4 regions of the Oxobacter pfennigii genome follow, and region 4 is predicted to be linked to each of the others. Evidence: riboswitches for the same ligand, from Rfam matches in the RefSeq annotation. Region 4 holds a riboswitch; each other region holds the start of a gene.
The links. A riboswitch is a leader RNA that binds a small molecule or an ion and turns the genes downstream of it on or off. The one in region 4 is predicted to bind cobalamin.
Positions count from the first base shown of each region.

Region 1: it holds a riboswitch for cobalamin, as region 4 does, so the genes downstream of both, OXPF_RS15065 (sirohydrochlorin chelatase) here and OXPF_RS13850 (energy-coupling factor ABC transporter permease) in region 4, are expected to answer to the same signal.
Region 2: it holds a riboswitch for cobalamin, as region 4 does, so the genes downstream of both, OXPF_RS16615 (hydantoinase/oxoprolinase family protein) here and OXPF_RS13850 (energy-coupling factor ABC transporter permease) in region 4, are expected to answer to the same signal.
Region 3: it holds a riboswitch for cobalamin, as region 4 does, so the genes downstream of both, OXPF_RS10100 (M14 family metallopeptidase) here and OXPF_RS13850 (energy-coupling factor ABC transporter permease) in region 4, are expected to answer to the same signal.

Region 1 covers NZ_LKET01000039.1:372,247-376,731, forward strand. The annotation lists gene OXPF_RS15050 (hypothetical protein) at 1-185, shown strand, start outside; gene OXPF_RS15055 (hypothetical protein) at 382-957, shown strand; cobalamin riboswitch at 1,044-1,217, shown strand; gene OXPF_RS15065 (sirohydrochlorin chelatase) at 1,485-1,853, shown strand; gene hemA (glutamyl-tRNA reductase) at 1,969-3,162, shown strand; gene OXPF_RS15075 (NAD(P)-dependent oxidoreductase) at 3,120-3,779, shown strand; gene hemC (hydroxymethylbilane synthase) at 3,769-4,485, shown strand, end outside.
Region 2 covers NZ_LKET01000043.1:67,289-71,773, reverse strand. The annotation lists gene OXPF_RS16620 (hydantoinase B/oxoprolinase family protein) at 1-263, opposite strand, end outside; gene OXPF_RS16615 (hydantoinase/oxoprolinase family protein) at 264-2,327, opposite strand; cobalamin riboswitch at 2,430-2,623, opposite strand; gene OXPF_RS16610 (M24 family metallopeptidase) at 2,765-3,865, opposite strand; gene OXPF_RS16605 (helix-turn-helix domain-containing protein) at 3,911-4,474, opposite strand.
Region 3 covers NZ_LKET01000031.1:47,956-52,440, reverse strand. The annotation lists gene OXPF_RS10110 (flavodoxin family protein) at 44-559, shown strand; gene OXPF_RS10105 (coproporphyrinogen-III oxidase family protein) at 587-1,903, shown strand; cobalamin riboswitch at 1,996-2,194, shown strand; gene OXPF_RS10100 (M14 family metallopeptidase) at 2,329-3,291, shown strand; gene OXPF_RS10095 (class I SAM-dependent methyltransferase) at 3,377-4,066, shown strand; gene OXPF_RS10090 (ABC transporter permease) at 4,114-4,485, shown strand, end outside.
Region 4 covers NZ_LKET01000039.1:118,595-123,079, forward strand. The annotation lists gene OXPF_RS13845 (cell wall-binding repeat-containing protein) at 1-1,155, shown strand, start outside; cobalamin riboswitch at 1,791-1,971, shown strand; gene OXPF_RS13850 (energy-coupling factor ABC transporter permease) at 2,114-2,854, shown strand; gene OXPF_RS13855 (energy-coupling factor ABC transporter substrate-binding protein) at 2,858-3,196, shown strand; gene cbiQ (cobalt ECF transporter T component CbiQ) at 3,183-3,974, shown strand; gene OXPF_RS13865 (ATP-binding cassette domain-containing protein) at 3,975-4,485, shown strand, end outside.

The DNA of each region.
Region 1 (4,485 bases), 250 kb from region 4:
TATCAATTATTCCAAGTGTAATATGGAGAACCATATTTGGATTTGTATTGACAGCAATTATAATTGGCATAGGAATTTATTTTGAACGCCTGTATAAATGCCCGGTATGTGGTTTTATATTTGACACCAGAGTAAAATCTGATGAAATAAGGTATTGTTCCAGCTGCAGCGCAAAACTTCAATAAGTATAATACTTAATAGTTTTTATTAGAATAACTATAGAAAGTCTGCACATTATCGTGCAGGCTTTTATAAAAAATGTAAAATTATATTCATATTCTTAACAGATTAATAACTTAATGTATTTGTAACATGCAACAACTGCAATCTAGAAGAATAGTATAATACATGAGTCTTTGATTGTATTATTGTGAGGGTTGTATGGATAAGAAATCTGGATATAAAAATTTAGCGGAGAAATTTAACATAGATTTAAGGGAATGTAAGTTCTTAGGTGAAGGCCATAACGGAATCGTGTATTTGCTTCCAGACGGCAAGATAATTAAAATTTTTAAGAAGATAAAAAATTGCGAAAGCGAATATTCCATATTGGAGGCCGTCAGAGGCAGTAAATATTTTCCTAAAGTCTATGGTTCCATGGGAAATTACATCATAAGAGATTATGTAGGCGGAGAATGCTTGAAGGACTACATAAAAAGGAACGGCCTTGATAAAAAGGTAGCTAAGAACCTGATAAATCTAATTGAAGAGTTTAAGAAATTGAATTTTAAAAAGCTTGATATAAGATGCAAGGATATTTACGTACAAAAAGATAAGTCCCTGATGGTTATAGACCCTAAATACTCATTCACCAGAGAAAAGAGCTTTCCCAAGCACTTATCAAAAGGCTTGAGCAAACTGGGCGTGCTGGGTGATTTTTTGGAGGTTGTCAGAATTGAGAAACCTCAAGTTTATGAGGAATGGACAGGGAAACTCATAGAATCAGGAATTTTATAGCTGAAATTATAAAAATACAATCTATACTTGTAAGAGACACCATTTAATAATATAATTATATATAGAATGGAATTGAGTTCTCATAAAAATAAATAAAATTGTCAGGTACATGCATGTATAATAGGGAAAGCGGTGAAAATCCGCTGCAGCCCCCGCTACTGTATACGGCGACGAAACCTAATTCCACTGGCGTTATCGCTGGGAAGGAAGGTGGAGAAAGACCCGTTAGCCAGGAGACCTGCCTGAGATTAAAAGTCCTTCGGAGGGAAGGTAACACCTATGCTATTTTTTGGCACATGGATTTTATTACTAAGCCCTCGCTTGAAGTGAGGGCTTTTAATTGCATAAAATTATACATATATCCCTGACATTAAAGTGCCAGGGATTGTTTTTTGCATAAGTTTTGGAAACTTCTCTGACTGCTTGAATGAAGACAGGGACACTTTTAAAGGATGTCCCAACTAAGAATATCCTAAAAGAAGAAGAGTGCATATAAAATCATAAAAAAGTAAAAAAGGAGAGGTAATATGAAAGGAATAGTGGTAATAGGACATGGAAGCAGATCAAAAGAGGCCTGCGATATTTTTTTTAAGACTGTGGGCGCAATAAGAGCAAAAATGGGTACGGAGGTTGAAGGATGTTTTATGGAAATATCCGAGCCTGATATACCTACTATAATAAGAGGCTTTTATGAAAAAGGAATTAAGGACATAACTGTATTGCCTTATTTTCTTTACAACGGAATACATATCAAAGAAGATGTGCCTCAAATTTTGAATGAATTAAAAAAAGAGCTTGATGGCTTAACAATATCCATGGCGGAGCCTATCGGTTTCCACGATCTTCTTGTGGATATACTCATAGACCGGGCAGAAGGAATAACAAGCTTAGTATAGTAATGGTTTATAAATTCTCGCATTTTGCCAGCTTGATATGATGAAATGAACATTGCGGAGCTGTGAATGAAATCATATCAAGCTGGCATGGCGGTGAACGTTGGAGATGATTGATATGATTCAGCTTATTGGAGTTAATGATGAGGATGTGTGTATACGCGAAAAACTTTCGATAATACCGAAGCATCTGGAGGATGCATTGAAAAAAGCTGCCGAGCTGTGCGGGGAGGCGGCCATAATAAGTACCTGCAACAGGACCGAAGTGTATTTTAATTCTACGAGAACTGGGGACGGCATCATAGAATGCATTTTTAACTGTTTAGGCTGGGATAAGGAATTGATAAAGTACACTATCTACAAATGCGGAGATGAGGCAGTGCGTCATTTGATAGAAGTAACCTGCGGAGTGCATTCAAGGATATTGGGAGAAGAGCAGATATTAGGCCAGGTAAAGGACGCCTATGATTTGGCACTTAAAAATAAAACCATAAAAGGGGAACTTGACAGGCTTTTTCATACTGCAATAACCTGCGGCAAGGAATTTCGCCATAAATCAGAGCTTGATAAAATTCCGGTATCATCAGCTTCCATGGTAATACGCGAGGCAAGGAAAAGAAGCTTAAAAAGATTCATGGTCTTAGGCTATGGCGAAGTAGGAAGTTTGGCCTGTAAATATATTTTAGAAGAACCCTTTGATGTTTTATACATAGCCGTCAGAGATACAAGTGTTGTGGATATTAAGGATAGAAGAGTAAAAGTCATCCCTTTTAGAGAAAGAAAAGAATATTATCCAGATGTGGAATGCATAATATCCTGTACTTCGGCTCCTCATACAGTAATAAATTCAAATGAGCTTCCAAACAGAAAGCTCATGATATTTGATATGGCGGTTCCTAGGGATGTGGATTGGGATGTCAACGGTATTAACGGTAACGAAGTTTACGATATAGATATGATAAGCGCATTGTTTGATGAGAGTCTTGAAAAGAGAAGGAAAATCCTTGAAAATTTCAGACATCTTATTGAGAAGCACATACAGGAATTTGAAAAATGGCAGAATTTAAAAAAGCTTTCACCCTATATAAAAAGGATGAAGGAAAACGGAGAACAGATTTATAAACAAAGAAGCACTGCCTTTAGGAATAAAAGGCATACAAAAGATAATGAGAACCTTGCAGACATTCTTATAAAAAGTACGGCAGATGTATATGTAAACAGGGCTATAGAAGTGCTGAAGGAAGAATATTTAGAAGGCAGGGGAGAAGAATGCCTCAAGATAATAGAAAAGATATTTCTGATAAAATGCTAGAATTCATGATGGTTTCTCTCATATCTCACAAGGTGAATATTCTTATCGTAGGCGCAGGGCGGGCAGGGCTTATTAAGGCAAAGGCATTTTTAAACAACGGATGCAGAGTTTTCGTATTGTCAAAAGAATTCAGCCCTGAATTTTTTCAAGTTGAAAATGATGACAGGCTCATCTTGATTAAAGATGAATATAAAAAGGAAATTATTTTGGATAAGCATATAGTCGCAATTGCAACGGATGATTATGAATTGAATGAAAAAGTAAAAGCGGATTGCGAGAGCCTTTGTAAGATATATCTGAACTGCCGTGATTTCAGAGAAGGGATGCTTACAATTCCGACTCAAAGGAAAACGGAAAACCTTCACTTTGCTCTCCATACAAGGAAGGGAAGCCCAAAGACCTCGGTTTTTTTGGCTGAAAAAATGAAATGTAAGATGGAGGAATATGAAGCTTTTGTTTTATTTGCTTCCTCATTGCGTCAAAAGCTAAAAGGAAGAGAGCATTTTGAAGAAATCATGAATTTTGTAAACACGGATTTTTTTTATCAAGCTTATAAAAAGGGCAATGGGATTATTTTATTAAAAATGTATTATGGTGGTGGCGAATTTGAATTTTAAAATTGCAACAAGGCGCAGTAAACTGGCACAGGTACAAGCCGATATGGTAGGTAGCATGTTAAAGAGCAAATATAATGCGGAATATGAAAAGATACTTATTGAGACAACAGGAGATAAGATTTTGGATAAGCCCTTGGAGGATATAGGCGGAAAGGGCCTTTTTATAAAGGATATTGAAATATCCATGATGGAAGGCAACGGAGATCTGGCTGTCCATAGCATGAAGGATGTGCCCTATGATTTGCCGGAAGGCTTTGAAATTGTTGCGGTGCCTCAAAGGGAGGATGCACGGGATGTCTTCGTATCTTTATCAGGAGTGGACTTTAATTTACTGCCAAAGGGTGCTAAGGTGGGCACCAGCAGTAACAGGCGAACAAGCCAGATAAAGCAATTAAGGCCGGATATAGAGATTGTTCCAATAAGGGGCAATGTACAAACCCGCATTGAAAAAATAAAAAGGGATAACCTTGATGGGATGATTCTGGCAGCCGCAGGCTTAAAGAGACTTGACTTAGAATCCATAATAATGAATTATTTTGATCCTAATGATTTTGTACCGGCAGTTGGACAGGGTGCCTTAGGTATAGAAGCAAAGTGCGACAGCCCCTATATGGAATACTTCAAAGGCCTTAATCATTACGAGAGCCGCATATGCGTTGAAGCTGAGAGGAGTTTCATGAGAAAGCTGAATGGAGATTGCCACACC
Region 2 (4,485 bases), on a different contig from region 4:
AATACATCCCCTTCCTCTATGCCTTCCTTATATTTTTCAAGAACAGCCTGTACACTAAAGGAACCGGCAGCGGCTAAAATAGGTATTCCGTTTAGCTGTGAGATGAGTTCTCCTCTGTTATTTGTGACACCGCAGGCAAAATCGCAGGCTTCTGCAAATATGGGAGAGCGGGAGGACTTTTCCAATGCTGCTCCCATCTCTTCTGATATGGTGTACAATCTGTTTGCTATAACAGACTGAAGAATGATTTTACCAACATCCAATTATTTCACCTCCTTCACATCCATGATTATATTGCCGCCTTCATCCTTATAAGCTTTATAATCAGGGCTTACAAATATTGTGGTATAATCCTTTTCAATGAGAGCAGGGCCTGAAACAATAACTTGGGCTTTTATATTCATGAATTTATAAACAGGCAAATCTTTAATTTTTAAATCCTTATCCCAGCACACTTTGCGGTATTCATCATATTTGGCACCGCTTTCCATACTAAAATTATTTGTATGGAAAGGTATATCATCTTCCTTTTCGCCTGCTTCAATACGCACATCCAGAATGACGCATTCATCTTCCGGCTCTTTATATCCGTAATATTTTTCATGAAGATTATTAAACTTTATTCTTAATTCCCTTATGCTGTTTTTATCGAGGCTTTCACCTTCAAAGGGGAGGGATAGCTGATGATGCTGATTTGAATACCGCACCCCAAAATAAAATCTAAATTCTCTTTTTTCAAAAGCCACCCCTTGCTGACTGAGATTGATGTCGGCACTTTTTTTAAGTTTACTCATCACCTGGTTTATTTCACCCATGCTGATTTCACTCATGCTCTTAATAAAGCTCTGGGCTATATCAGTTTTTATTTTTGACTTTAACATTCCCTGGGCACAAAACACTTCTCCAAAGGCAGGTATGATGATTTTTCTCACGCCAAGCTCCCGTGCTATCTTAGCTGCAAATATAGGCGATGCCCCGCCTGCCGCCAAAAGTGCAAAATCCATGGGGTTAAATCCTTTTTGCAGAGTCATTAAACTTACTGCATCCGCCATTTTTGCCGAAGCAACCTCATAAATTGCAAGGGCAGCATCATGGGGGCTTATGTTGAGAGGATCGGCTATTTTTTCTTTTATGGTTTTTAATGATAAATCTTTTCTTATTTTTATTGCTCCTTTTCCAAAGCTTTTTTCTTCTATAAATCCAAGGAGCAATGCGGCATCTGTGATGGTGGGGGCTTCTCCTCCTTTATCAAAGCAGGCAGGCCCTGGAAAACTTTCTGCTGATTCCGGCCCAACATTGAGTCTTAAGCTTTCATCCACCTTAGCAATGCTTCCGCCTCCTATACCCTGGGAATTTATATCCACTGCAGGCAGGCTTAAAGGATAACCCTCGACTGAAGTTTCAGACAAAATTTTTATTGAATGGCCCTTTATAAGGCTGACGTCAAAGCTTGTACCCCCCATATCAATAAGCACCATATCCGGTTGATTAAGTTCCATTGAAAGGGCTCTTGCTCCGCTTGATCCTGCCGCAGGGCCCGAAAAAAGGCCTTTGACTCCAAAATGGTTATCAAGAGATATGCTTGTGACTCCTCCGCTATTCTGAACCAGCTTCACGCCGCAATTTAGTCCCCATTCTTTAAGGGAAGATGATAATTCCTTAAGATAATGGGATATCTTTGGTGTAAGATAAGCATCCAAAACAGCAGTGGAAGTTCTCTCATACTCACCTAATTTGGGCGCAACTTCACTGGATAAGGATATATACACACCGGGGAGCATGTCTTCTAAATATGCCTTCACACATTTTTCATGAGCCGGGTTTAAAAAAGAGAATAAAAGGCATACGGCAACCGATTCTACTTTTAATAACTTAAGCTCATCCTTGATTTGCTTTAAATTGTCCAAATCCAGAGCAGTTATTTCCCTTCCGCTGTAATCAACTCTCCCTTTAAGGTTAAAGCGGAGATGCCGGGGTACCAAAACCTCCGGAGGTGATGCAAAGAAATTCCATTGATTGTCCAATTTTGAACGCCTCATCTCTAAGGCATCGTTAAATCCATCCGTTGTGATAAGGGCGGTCTTTACCCCTTTCCTTTGAATAAGGGCATTAACTGCAACGGTGTTTCCATGAACAAGGGATTTGATACAGGAAAGAAACTCCCTTGATGATAAGTTAAAATCATGAGCTAATATCTTAAGCCCTTCCATAACCGTTATAATGGGATTTCCCTTGTCTGAGGGGATTTTTACCGTTTTTATGCCCTCCGGACTTTGTGCAATAAAATCTGTAAATGTTCCCCCCATATCCACACCGACCTGAAACATACAACCACTCCTTAAAGTTTTTAAATAAAATAAAAAAGTCCTCAGCCTTTTAGACTGAGAACTTTGCCATCATTCTCTAAGTACCACCCTTTCCTGGAGAGTGTACAAATTCACCAACAAGCAGGTTTCCTGACTTGCGTATCATTGCAGCTTATCTCCTTCCCATTTTCCTATTATAAAAAACAGTGGTTTATTGATAAGCCGCTCCTCGCTTACAGTGGCGGGACCGTACAGGAATTTCACCTGATTCCCTATTATCCTCATTTTAATGAAGCACTTATTGGAAATATTCATTTATCTAGATTATATTAAAACTTTTTTAAAAAATCAAGGATAAATTATGAATAACACACGGCCTATCTATTTCTCTTAACATAAATATTTTAGCAAATTGCAAGTAATTAGGTAGATTGATGCTTATTTATGTAAACTCATTGTTATTTTATAATTATCATTTCCTTTGTGAACTTGTTAAGTATTTCCCCGCTGCCGTTATGGATTAAGACTATATCCTCAATTCTCATTCCAAACCTTCCCGGGATGTATATACCTGGTTCGATGCTAAAGGACATTCCGTCTTTTAAAATCTGCCTATTATCTTCTCTTATATACGGAGCTTCATGAACGGCAGTACCTATTCCATGGCCTGTCCTGTTTAAAAAGCATTCACCATAACCTGCATCTCTTATAACCTTCCTTGCCGCCAAATCTGTATCGCGAGCTGTTACTCCTGCTTTTACATAGCTTTCAGCACTTTTATTGGCTTCAAGTACTATGCTGTATATTTTCTTTTGCTCCTTTGTTGGTTCACCGACAAATACAGTTCTGGACATATCCGAGCAATATCCCTTGTACTTGCATCCAAAGTCCAAAACTATTATATCAGTGTCCTCGATAACCCTGCTGTTACCAACATAATGGGGCTTTGAGCTGTTAGGTCCTGACGCCACTATAGGCTCAAAGGATAAGCCTTCAGCTCCCTTTTCAAAAAATAGCTCTATTATTTTATCACCTATATCTTTTTCCGTAATACCCGGCCTAATATATTTTACTATTTCCGCTGCTACTTCATCGGCAATTAAAGAAGCCTTCCTTAGATAATCCCTCTCCTGTTGTGTCTTTACAACTCTTAACTCTTCCAATATACTGACACCATTTATGAAATTCATATCCAATACGGTCTTCATATCCAGCATATCAACAGCCCTTATGGCATCATTTACCCCTATGGTTTTTCCCTTAAGCCCGTATTTTATATTTGCCTTTTCTAAGCAAGGCAAAAAGCCTTCCGAATCACTCCATACAAATATGTCGGTTTGACCTCCGAAAACCTCCCTGGTCTCTTCATAATAAAGCTCAGGGGAAATGTAGAAAAATCTCCCGTCGGATAATATGAACAAGGCCTTGAATCTCTCGCATATAAAAGAGCTTTTGCCTGTAATGTATTCCATGTCCGAAGAGGTCCCTATAATCAATACATCGGCATTATTCTTTACCATCAGCTGAGCCAGCCTGTCTATCTTTTCGCTAAATTTCACTTGTATACCCTCCTTTCAAGGATTATATATAGTTAACAGTTCTCTTTATTTCCCGTTAAAAAAACTGGGAGAAGTTACAGAGATGATTTTAACAAGCCTGTTGGTAAAATTAGCCCAATTATGAGGAGTTGAAGAAGAATAATGGGCGCTGTCTCCCGGATACAATTCATAGGTATTGTCTTCTAAAAATAAAGTTAAAACCCCTTCCAGCACATATATAAATTCCTCACTGTCATGGCTGTAAGGAATCACTTCCTCTTCATGCAAATTTGGCAGTATGGTTACCACCATGGGCTCGAATTTCTTATCATGAATATCACTTGATAAGCTGCTGTGAATGAATTTGGATTCTTCAATCCTGAATACTTCCTGTTCATAGCTTCTTGTGATTAAAGGTCTTTTACTTTTTGGGGGATCGAAGAACAGCGCCAAGTCCGCATTCAGTGCCTCGGCAATTTTCTTCAATGACATTATGGCAACAGAAGTTTGTCCTCTCTCTGCCTGGGATATGAAGCTGACGGAAAGATTGGTTTTTTCGCTTAAATCCTTCAGCGTCAATCCTTTGGCAGTTCTTAATTCATTTATCTTTTGCCCTATTTCTTTTTGCATATACCAATCCT
Region 3 (4,485 bases), on a different contig from region 4:
GCAGAGATTAATATAGAGAAAACCATATTTGGGAGGGAAATATATGAAAACAATGATTGTGTATTCCAGCAAAACAGGAAATACAAAAAAAGTTGCCGAAGCCATCCTGGAGGTAATGCCTGAAGGAACCTTCATCCACTCTGTTTCAGAGCAGCCGGCATTGGAAGATTGTGATCTGGTTATTTTGGGATGCTGGATTGATAAGGGAAATGCCGATGCAGCAATGAAGGAATATATACAGGGAGTTAAGGATAAGAAGGTTGCCCTGTTTGCGACTTTAGGAGCTTATCCTGATTCACCTCATGCCGGGAAAGTCATAGAGAGGCTTAAGCAGCTTGTGGATGCTTCCAATGAATATCTTGGAGATTTTATTTGCCAGGGGAAAATAGATCCGGCACTTACCGAACGGGTCAGGCAATATCCTCCCGATCATCCCCACTACATGACACCGGAGAGGATCAACAGGCACATGGAAGCGGCAAAACATCCCGATTCCAGGGATTTGGAAACTGCACAAAAGGTATTCATGGAAGTTCTTAGAAGGGCAGAGGGAATATAATTTTTAAGGAGAGCAGGGATGGGGACAATGATGAATAACATTCAGTCAGAAGTAAAAGGGAGGTATTCAAAACGTTTAAAAGGACATCACGATGCCTTGGCTCCCTTAAGAAGGCTTCGTAATGAAAAATCTTTCCTGAAGGAATACCTTTTGCAGATGGAACCGGATACGCGTCCTAAAGCCGTTTATATACATATACCCTTTTGCAGCAAGATATGCACTTTTTGCAACATGCGAAGATATTTGTGCGCTCCGGCTTACGATTATCACCAGTTAATAATCAATGAAATAAAAAGCTACGGCGTATTTCCATACATACAAAACAGCAGCTTTGATGCGGTATATTTCGGAGGCGGCACTCCTACCTCCCTTGAAACAGGCAATTTAAGGGATATTTTGCATGCTATCAAGGAATATCTGCCATTAAAACATGATGCGGAAATTACAGTTGAAACCAGTATCACCGAATTGACAGAGGATAAATCAGACATGTTTTTAAAAGAAGGAGTTAACCGTTTAAGCATAGGGGTGCAGACCTTCTGTGACAGGGGAAGAAAGTTGCTGGGAAGAAGAGGCAGCGGTGAGGATGCAGTTTCAAAAATCAGCAAGTTAAGGCATGAAGGCTTTGAAAATGTGAGTATGGACCTTATTTACAATTATCCCGGCCAGACAGAGCAGGAATTAGAGAAAGATTTAAAGCACATCTCTTCTTTGGATATTGCAGGATTATCATTTTATTCCCTAATGCTGCGTGAAGGGTCGGCGCTTGGCACGCAGTTTTCGGATGGGGAACGTGATTCCATAGATTCAGATAAAAAAGAATATGATTTTTTCATGAAAATATATGATTGGCTTACAAAAGAAGGCTTCGAGCTTTTGGAACTTACAAAAATGGTAAGGCCTAAAAGGGATGCGTATAAATATGTAACAACCCGTTACGGCGGAGGGGATACACTGGCTTTAGGCGCCGCCGCCGGCGGCAGGCTAGGGGATTTTATATGGATGAATCCCTTCGATATTTCAGAGTATGGTGCCGCCGTTGAATCCGGCAGGGCAGACACCCTTCAAGGAGCTTTAACAGTTTCTATGTATAATTATATCTACCGGCTTATAGGCAAAATACAGTTTGGTAATTTTGACGTTGAACCGGCAGGCTTTTGGGAACAAAGTAGTGATATAATTGAAGCTTTTGCGCAGCAATTAAAAATCGAAGGATTAATTGTTCCCGAAGGTTACAGCTTCAAGCTTACAAAGGAAGGCATATACTGGGGAAACAACATTGCCAATGAATTAGCGGAATTGCTGGTTTCCCAATGGCTTAAAGCCTCTACAAGGGAGAAATGAAGTAAGGAGTTTATGGAAACAGCACAAATTATTACAAATAAAGGTGAAAAATTCATTGTGTTTCATATGGTCATAATATAAAATGAAACTTAATTGAATATAAAAAAACAGGTGCCGGTTATGATTTTGATGGACAAAATTATAAACCGGTGAAAAGGGAAGTGGGTAGAAATCCCACGCGGTCCCGCCGCTGTGAAAGAAGAGTCCTTGCTAAATGCCACTGGGAAACCGGGAAGGCTGCAAGGGTGATGATGCTTAAGCCAGAAGACCTGCCTGTTTTATTCACCATTTTAACTCTACGAGCGATAGAGAGGTGCATTTATGCATATGTTATTTGCATGGGTTGTTATTACCTCTTGACTGTTTACGGTTGAGAGGTTTTTTAATTGTGGCAAAAAAATTTATTATATGGAGGAGAATGCAGAATGAAACCCATATTTTCCCTAGGCGGAATTACAGCAGAACGAGGGACTAAAGCACAGGGCTTTATCAAGGTTTTGGATACCGGAACAGTGATGCCGGTCACATTGATTAATGGAGAAAAACAAGGCAAGACCATGCTCATCACATCCGGAGTACATGGAAGCGAATATCCCGGAATCCTCACGGCTATACGGCTGGGAGCAGGGCTTGATCCCAAAGATATTTCCGGTCAAATAATCCTTGTTCACCCGGTCAATCTTCAGGCTTTTTCAAAGCGCTGTGCCGCTGTTGTGCCGGAGGATGGGAAAAACATAAACCGCATGTTTCCAGGTGATGAAAAGGGCAGCATCGCAGAAAAAATAGCTTACGTTATAACCAATGAGTTTTTTAAGGCTGCCGATTATTACATGGATTTTCACGGCGGTGATTTATATGAATCTCTGATACCTTATGCCTATTTTTCAGGCAGTTGCAATTCAAAAGTTGTACAGGCATCTAAAAAAATGAGCCAGGTTCTGGATTTGCCTTACATGGTAAATTGTATGGAAACCTCAGGCACTTTTGGCTGTGCCGCCATGCTTGGCATACCGGCTATCCTTGTGGAAAGAGGCTGCAATGGCCTTTGCCTTAAAGATGATGTCGAAAAATACATTCTTGATGCAAAACGGGTATTGAAAAGACTGGATATACTTGCCGATGACAGCCTTATATTCCCTGACAAAGCACCTCTGGAATTAACAAATGTTTGCTATACGGAAGCAAAGAGTACTGGATGCTGGCTGCCTGCCGTTACAGCCGGGCAAAAAATCAGGAAAGGCGACAAGCTTGGATACACAACGGATTTATTCGGCCAAATTATTGATACTTATTCAGCGGAATTTGACGGAGTGGTATTGTATCATTGTGCTTCTCTTTCGGCTCCAAAGGGGAGCGAACTTGTGGCATATGGAGAGCTTGACTGGTGATTAGCTAAAAATAATACCGGGATGAAATTGACAAAAGAGAGTATGAATCTATACATAAATATCAGTAGTATGAGGAGGAGATTTAATGTCTGATGAACAATTGTACGACGTATGGTGGAATGACGACACAGCCGGAGAACAGTCCATGGAGGATAATCATCAACCCCACTGGCATAAGGTGCTGGACATGATAAAGGAGAAAAATATTCTGGATTGTACTGTTCTGGATTTTGGTTGTAATCAAGGAGGTTTTTTAAGGTTTTTATATCAACAAAAACCTTTTTTAAAGGGGGTTGGCGTTGATTTAGCCAAAAAATCCATTGAGGTGGCCAACAAGAGGAAAAAGGATTTGCCCATTTCATATGAAGCAACCGCCAATGTGGACAAGTTTATCGATACCTTTAATCTGGCCTTCAGCATTTCCGTTATTTATCTATTACAGGACTTAAAAGAACATGCCTGGAAAATGAAGCAGGCATTAAAGCCCGGAGGCGTATATTATTGCACATATACCGATTACAGCAAAAACCCCAGCCTGCTCTATTACAAAAAGCAAATAGACAGGCAGGGAACAATTCCAATGCAGCTTCACTCTTTAAACGATATTGCCGGGGCGTTTTTTTATGAAGGATTTTCGGTAGAAATGCGGAGAATGCCTCCTAAAGGATATATTCATATAGATCCGGAGGATCCCTGGTTTAACTGTATTGCCGACAGGATGCAGTATGAGTACCAGGAAGCGTATATTTACCGCTTTACTGCGCCTGGGAAATAAAATTACTTGATGAATTTTAATGTTGTTTTAAAAGAGGGTGGTATATCATGATTCAATCTGCTGTAAAATCAGCGGTATTATTTTTGCTCACTTTCATAGGTATTACAATATTATCCTTTACCCTGTCCTATCTTTCCCCCAGCGACCCGGCAGAGATTATGCTTACTGAAAATGGCATTGCACCTTCTCTTGAGATGCTGGAAAAAACGAGGGAAGAGCTGGGCTTAAACCGTCCTGTTTATGTACAGTATATATCCTGGCTTGCCAATTTTTTTAAAGGAGATATGGGGAAATCTATAAAATCCAGCCGCCCCGTCAGTCAGGAGCTTTTTAAGGCATTGCCATATACCCTTATGCTGGCGCTTTCGTCTATGGCAGTTACAATTTTGGTGGCAGTCCCTTTAGGAATTGCCTGCGCA
Region 4 (4,485 bases):
CTGGATGGCCGCGAAGGAGTCAATGGTATGGCGACAGAACAGGCATATCAGGCAATTATCGCCTACAGAGACTTTGCAAACGGAAAGGGTTCAATATACTGGTTCGATGGAGGAAAAACTCCGGAAGCTGATGACATGAAGGCTGAATCCATAAGTCAAACCACCAATTATTATGCAGACGGCCCGGGAATCGACCAGGACATTTTCATCGTTACAGGTGAAGAAAGCACACAAAGGCTATATGGCCAGGATAGGTTTGAAACTTCCTTGAAAATAGCCGAAAAGCTGGCTTCATACGTTGACGGCGGGAAATTTCAAAATGTGGTAATATCCTCCGGCCTTAATTTCCCCGATTCATTAAGCGGAAGCGTACTTGCAAAAAAACTTAACGCTCCCATATTATTGACAGGAAATAATGCAGCTGAAAGCCAGAAGGCTATAAACTATGTAAACAGCAATCTTGATAAGTCCGGAAATATTTACATACTGGGCGGAGAAGGCGCTGTTGATATAAGCATAGAGAACAGCCTAAAAGAGCTTGGATATAGCAATATAAAGAGAATATGGGGCCAGGACAGATTTGAGACCAGCGGAGCCATAGCCGGCGAACTGAATGTTGCAGCAGGCACTCCCGTAGTTATTGTAAACGGCATGAGTTTTGCCGATGCTTTGAGCGCCGGAGCCGCCGCCAGCATAAAGGGTTATCCCGTGCTTTTAAGCGATAAGGATACCTTGCCTTCCAACATAAAGAGCTATATAAGCAATATTAAGCCTTCAGATGTATATGTTATAGGGGGAGAAGGCGTACTGGCTAAAAGCATTGAAAGCGAGATAAGCAGTTTGAACCCGTCGTCAAAAATAACAAGGCTGTTTGGAATGGACAGGTATCAGACTTCTCTTAGGGTTAACGAATTCTTCAACTACAATGAATATGTGTTGCTGGCTACAGGAGAGGATTATCCCGACGCATTGTCAGGCTGCGCCTTGGCGGCAGCCATAAACGGTTCCATACTGCTGGTGGACGACACCTCCATAAACACCCAGCTTCAATTTATAAACAAGGATAACACAAACTCCGTTATAATACTGGGAGGCAGTGCCGTAGTGAGCGGAACCATAGAAAATGCCGCAAAACAGGTGTTATCTGTACAGTAAGATGGATAAGATGGATATGTGCAGCCTGTAACCGTCCGGTTGGCACATAGATAGTATGATTAGTGAAACTTAAATATAATATTGGGACCAAAACTTTTAATGAACCTTAATGCAGTACCAACTATGGCAATAAAATAAATTTAGGAGTTTTCTTTAAAGCAGATTTTATTATTGGCGTTAATTACCTTTCTGCCGCTTCTTTGTGGTAAGAGGGTAATTGCGCCATTTTTATTTTTTATTAATATGGAGGTGTTAACTTGAAAATCAAAAGATCAGGCAAAAAAGTATTATGTACCGCATTGACGATACTGTTGCCTCTATGTCGAAGAATTAAAAAATATTCATCAGCCCGCATTGCGGGCTGATGTAATCCGAGGGGTGGTCGTTTGTGACTACCCCTTTATAACCTGCATCAAATAGGCTGATGCTTTCAGCAGAAAAATAGGCATGACAAGGTGAACCATACCTTGACCACAATTTTTACCCATGCTAAAATGGGAAGCAGCCGGGGGTTTAAGGGGAAAAATTCAGCTTTGAAAACAGGCCTTCAAAGCTTCCTGCATTCGGCAGTCAATTAAATAATTATTTAAAAGCTATTGAGATAGTTCCAATATCTTGATATAATATAGAAGACAATTGAATTGCGAAATACAGGTTTAATCTATTTAGATTATAAAAGGGAAGCAGGTGAAAGTCCTGTACGGTCCCGCCGCTGTAAATGTGGAGCCATTACACTTCTAAGCCACTGGTTATCCGGGAAGGCGTGTCATGGTGATGATGCTAAGTCAGAAGACCTGCCTGTATTTAAAAACACCATTACACTCTACGAAGGATAGGGAGGTGCAGCTGATGAAGACAATTTATTTATGTGGATTCATATAGCCTCTTGACCTAAAGTCGGGAGGCTTTAGTTTTGGCAATTTTACATGACAGTATTAAAATTTAAGGAGTGGATTTTATGTCAAAGCGTTTGCAGGTTTGTTTAGGAATAATGCTGATGATTTTCTTTATACCCTTTAAAGCTTCAGCCATGCATATAATGGAAGGGTTTTTACAGCCAGGATGGGCTATAGCCTGGGGAGCATTCACAATACCATTTGTAGTCTTAGGTTTATTTAAAATAAATAAGACGGTTAAAGAAAACCCGCGTGTTAAGATACTTCTTGCCATGGCAGGTGCTTTTGCTTTCGTATTATCGGCGCTGAAGCTGCCTTCAGTAACAGGAAGCTGTTCTCATCCCACAGGAGTAGGATTGGGCGCCATACTTTTCGGACCTACAACCATGTCGGTATTAGGACTTATCGTACTTTTATTTCAGGCAATATTACTGGCTCACGGCGGGTTGACGACCCTTGGCGCCAATACTTTCTCAATGGCAGTAGTAGGACCGCTGGTATCCTTCGGTGTATATAAACTGGTAATGAAGGGAAAAGGCCCCCAGTGGCTTGCAGTTTTTTTGGCTGCAGCATTAGGCGATTTGGTTACATATATGACTACTTCCGTACAGTTAGCTCTTGCTTTCCCGGCAGAAGTCGGAGGATTTGCTGCATCTCTTGCTAAATTCATGGGTATATTTGCCGTAACACAAATACCTCTTGCCATAAGCGAAGGTATATTGACAGTTATAATATTCAATGCCATATCAGCATATGCCAAAGACGAATTACAAGATTTAAATTTATTGGTGAAGGAGGCTTAATATATGCAAAGTCAGGCAGTTAATAAAACAAGTAAAGGCAGTCTTTTTACTACAAACCTCTTATTATTATTGCTGGTTGTCGTCATTACCGTTGTTCCCCTTATAATTGCAAAGGATGCAGAGTTCGGAGGTGCCGACGGTGAGGCCGAAGAAGCAATAACTGAAATAAATACAGAATATGAGCCATGGTTTTCACCTATATACGAGCCACCCAGCGGTGAAATTGAAAGTCTTTTATTCTCATCCCAGGCAGCTTTAGGTGCCGGCATTATAGGCTACGGTATCGGTTATTTTGCAGGGCGTAAAAAAGGCCGGACGGAGCACGTTCATGGTAAACATTGATAGATATGCCTATGCTTCAAAGTTAAAAAAAACAGATCCTATGCTGAAATTTGTCTTCGCCATGCTTACCCTCGGAGTGTGTCTTTGGGCAAATTCTATATTGATATCCATCATAATACTTTCCATAATGGGGTGGGTTGCCGTCTGCAAGGGCGGCACTCCCTTCCTGCTTTTTGTAAAGATGTTACTTTTACCTATGTCTTTTTTGATTATCAGCTTGCTGACCATAGCCATTAATGTATCAAATAATCCTGAAATTTTTTTAGTTTCACTTAAAATGTCTGATTTCTGGATTGGCGTATCAAAAGAAGGATTAAATGATGCGGCACTGCTTTTTTTCAAGGTTATGGCCTCGGTATCCTGCTTGTATTTTTTGTCTCTGACGACACCTATGATAGATTTGCTTTCGGTTTTAAGAAAGCTAAGGGTGCCCAAGCTCATGGTGGAAATGATGAGCCTTATATACAGATTTATTTTTATACTTTTAGATACGGCAGATACCATGTATACCGCCCAGAGCTCAAGGCTGGGGTATTCAAGTATAAAAAGGGGATACCGTTCTCTTGGCGCCCTTGCATCCACTCTTTTTATAAGGTCATATAAACGTTCAAATGACTTATATACTGCCCTAGAAGCCAGGGGATATGACGGAGAGCTTAATGTTTTAGAGGAAGAATTTGAAAAAAGTAATATAAAATATGCCGGTGTCGTATTGATAAATGTAATTTTTATTTTAATTGCTTTGTACTTAAGACAGTATTCAGGGGGTTTATATTAAATGAGCGAAAATATACTGGATGTAATTGATCTTCATTATTCTTACCCCGATGGAACTCATGCATTAAAAGGTGTGAATATGGAGATTAAAAAAGGTCAGACGACTGCAATACTTGGCGGAAACGGCGCAGGAAAGTCCACGCTTTTTCTTAATTTAAACGGAATTTTGAGGCCGACTTCCGGGAGAATAAATTTTGACAGGAAACCCGTTGATTATTCACGAGAAGGTCTAAATAAGCTGCGCCAGGCCATTGGAATTGTATTTCAGGACCCGGACAGCCAATTATTTTCAGCCAGCGTTTATCAGGATGTTTCCTTTGGGGCAATGAATATGAAGCTTCCGGAGGAAGAAGTGCGTAAAAGGGTAGATACAGCAATGAAAAGGACGGGAATTTACCACTTAAAGGATAAGCCTACCCACAACTTAAGCTTCGGCCAAAAGAAACGTGTGGCAATAGCAGGTATATTGGTTATGGAGCCTCAGGTACTTGTCCTTGACGAACCAACAGCAG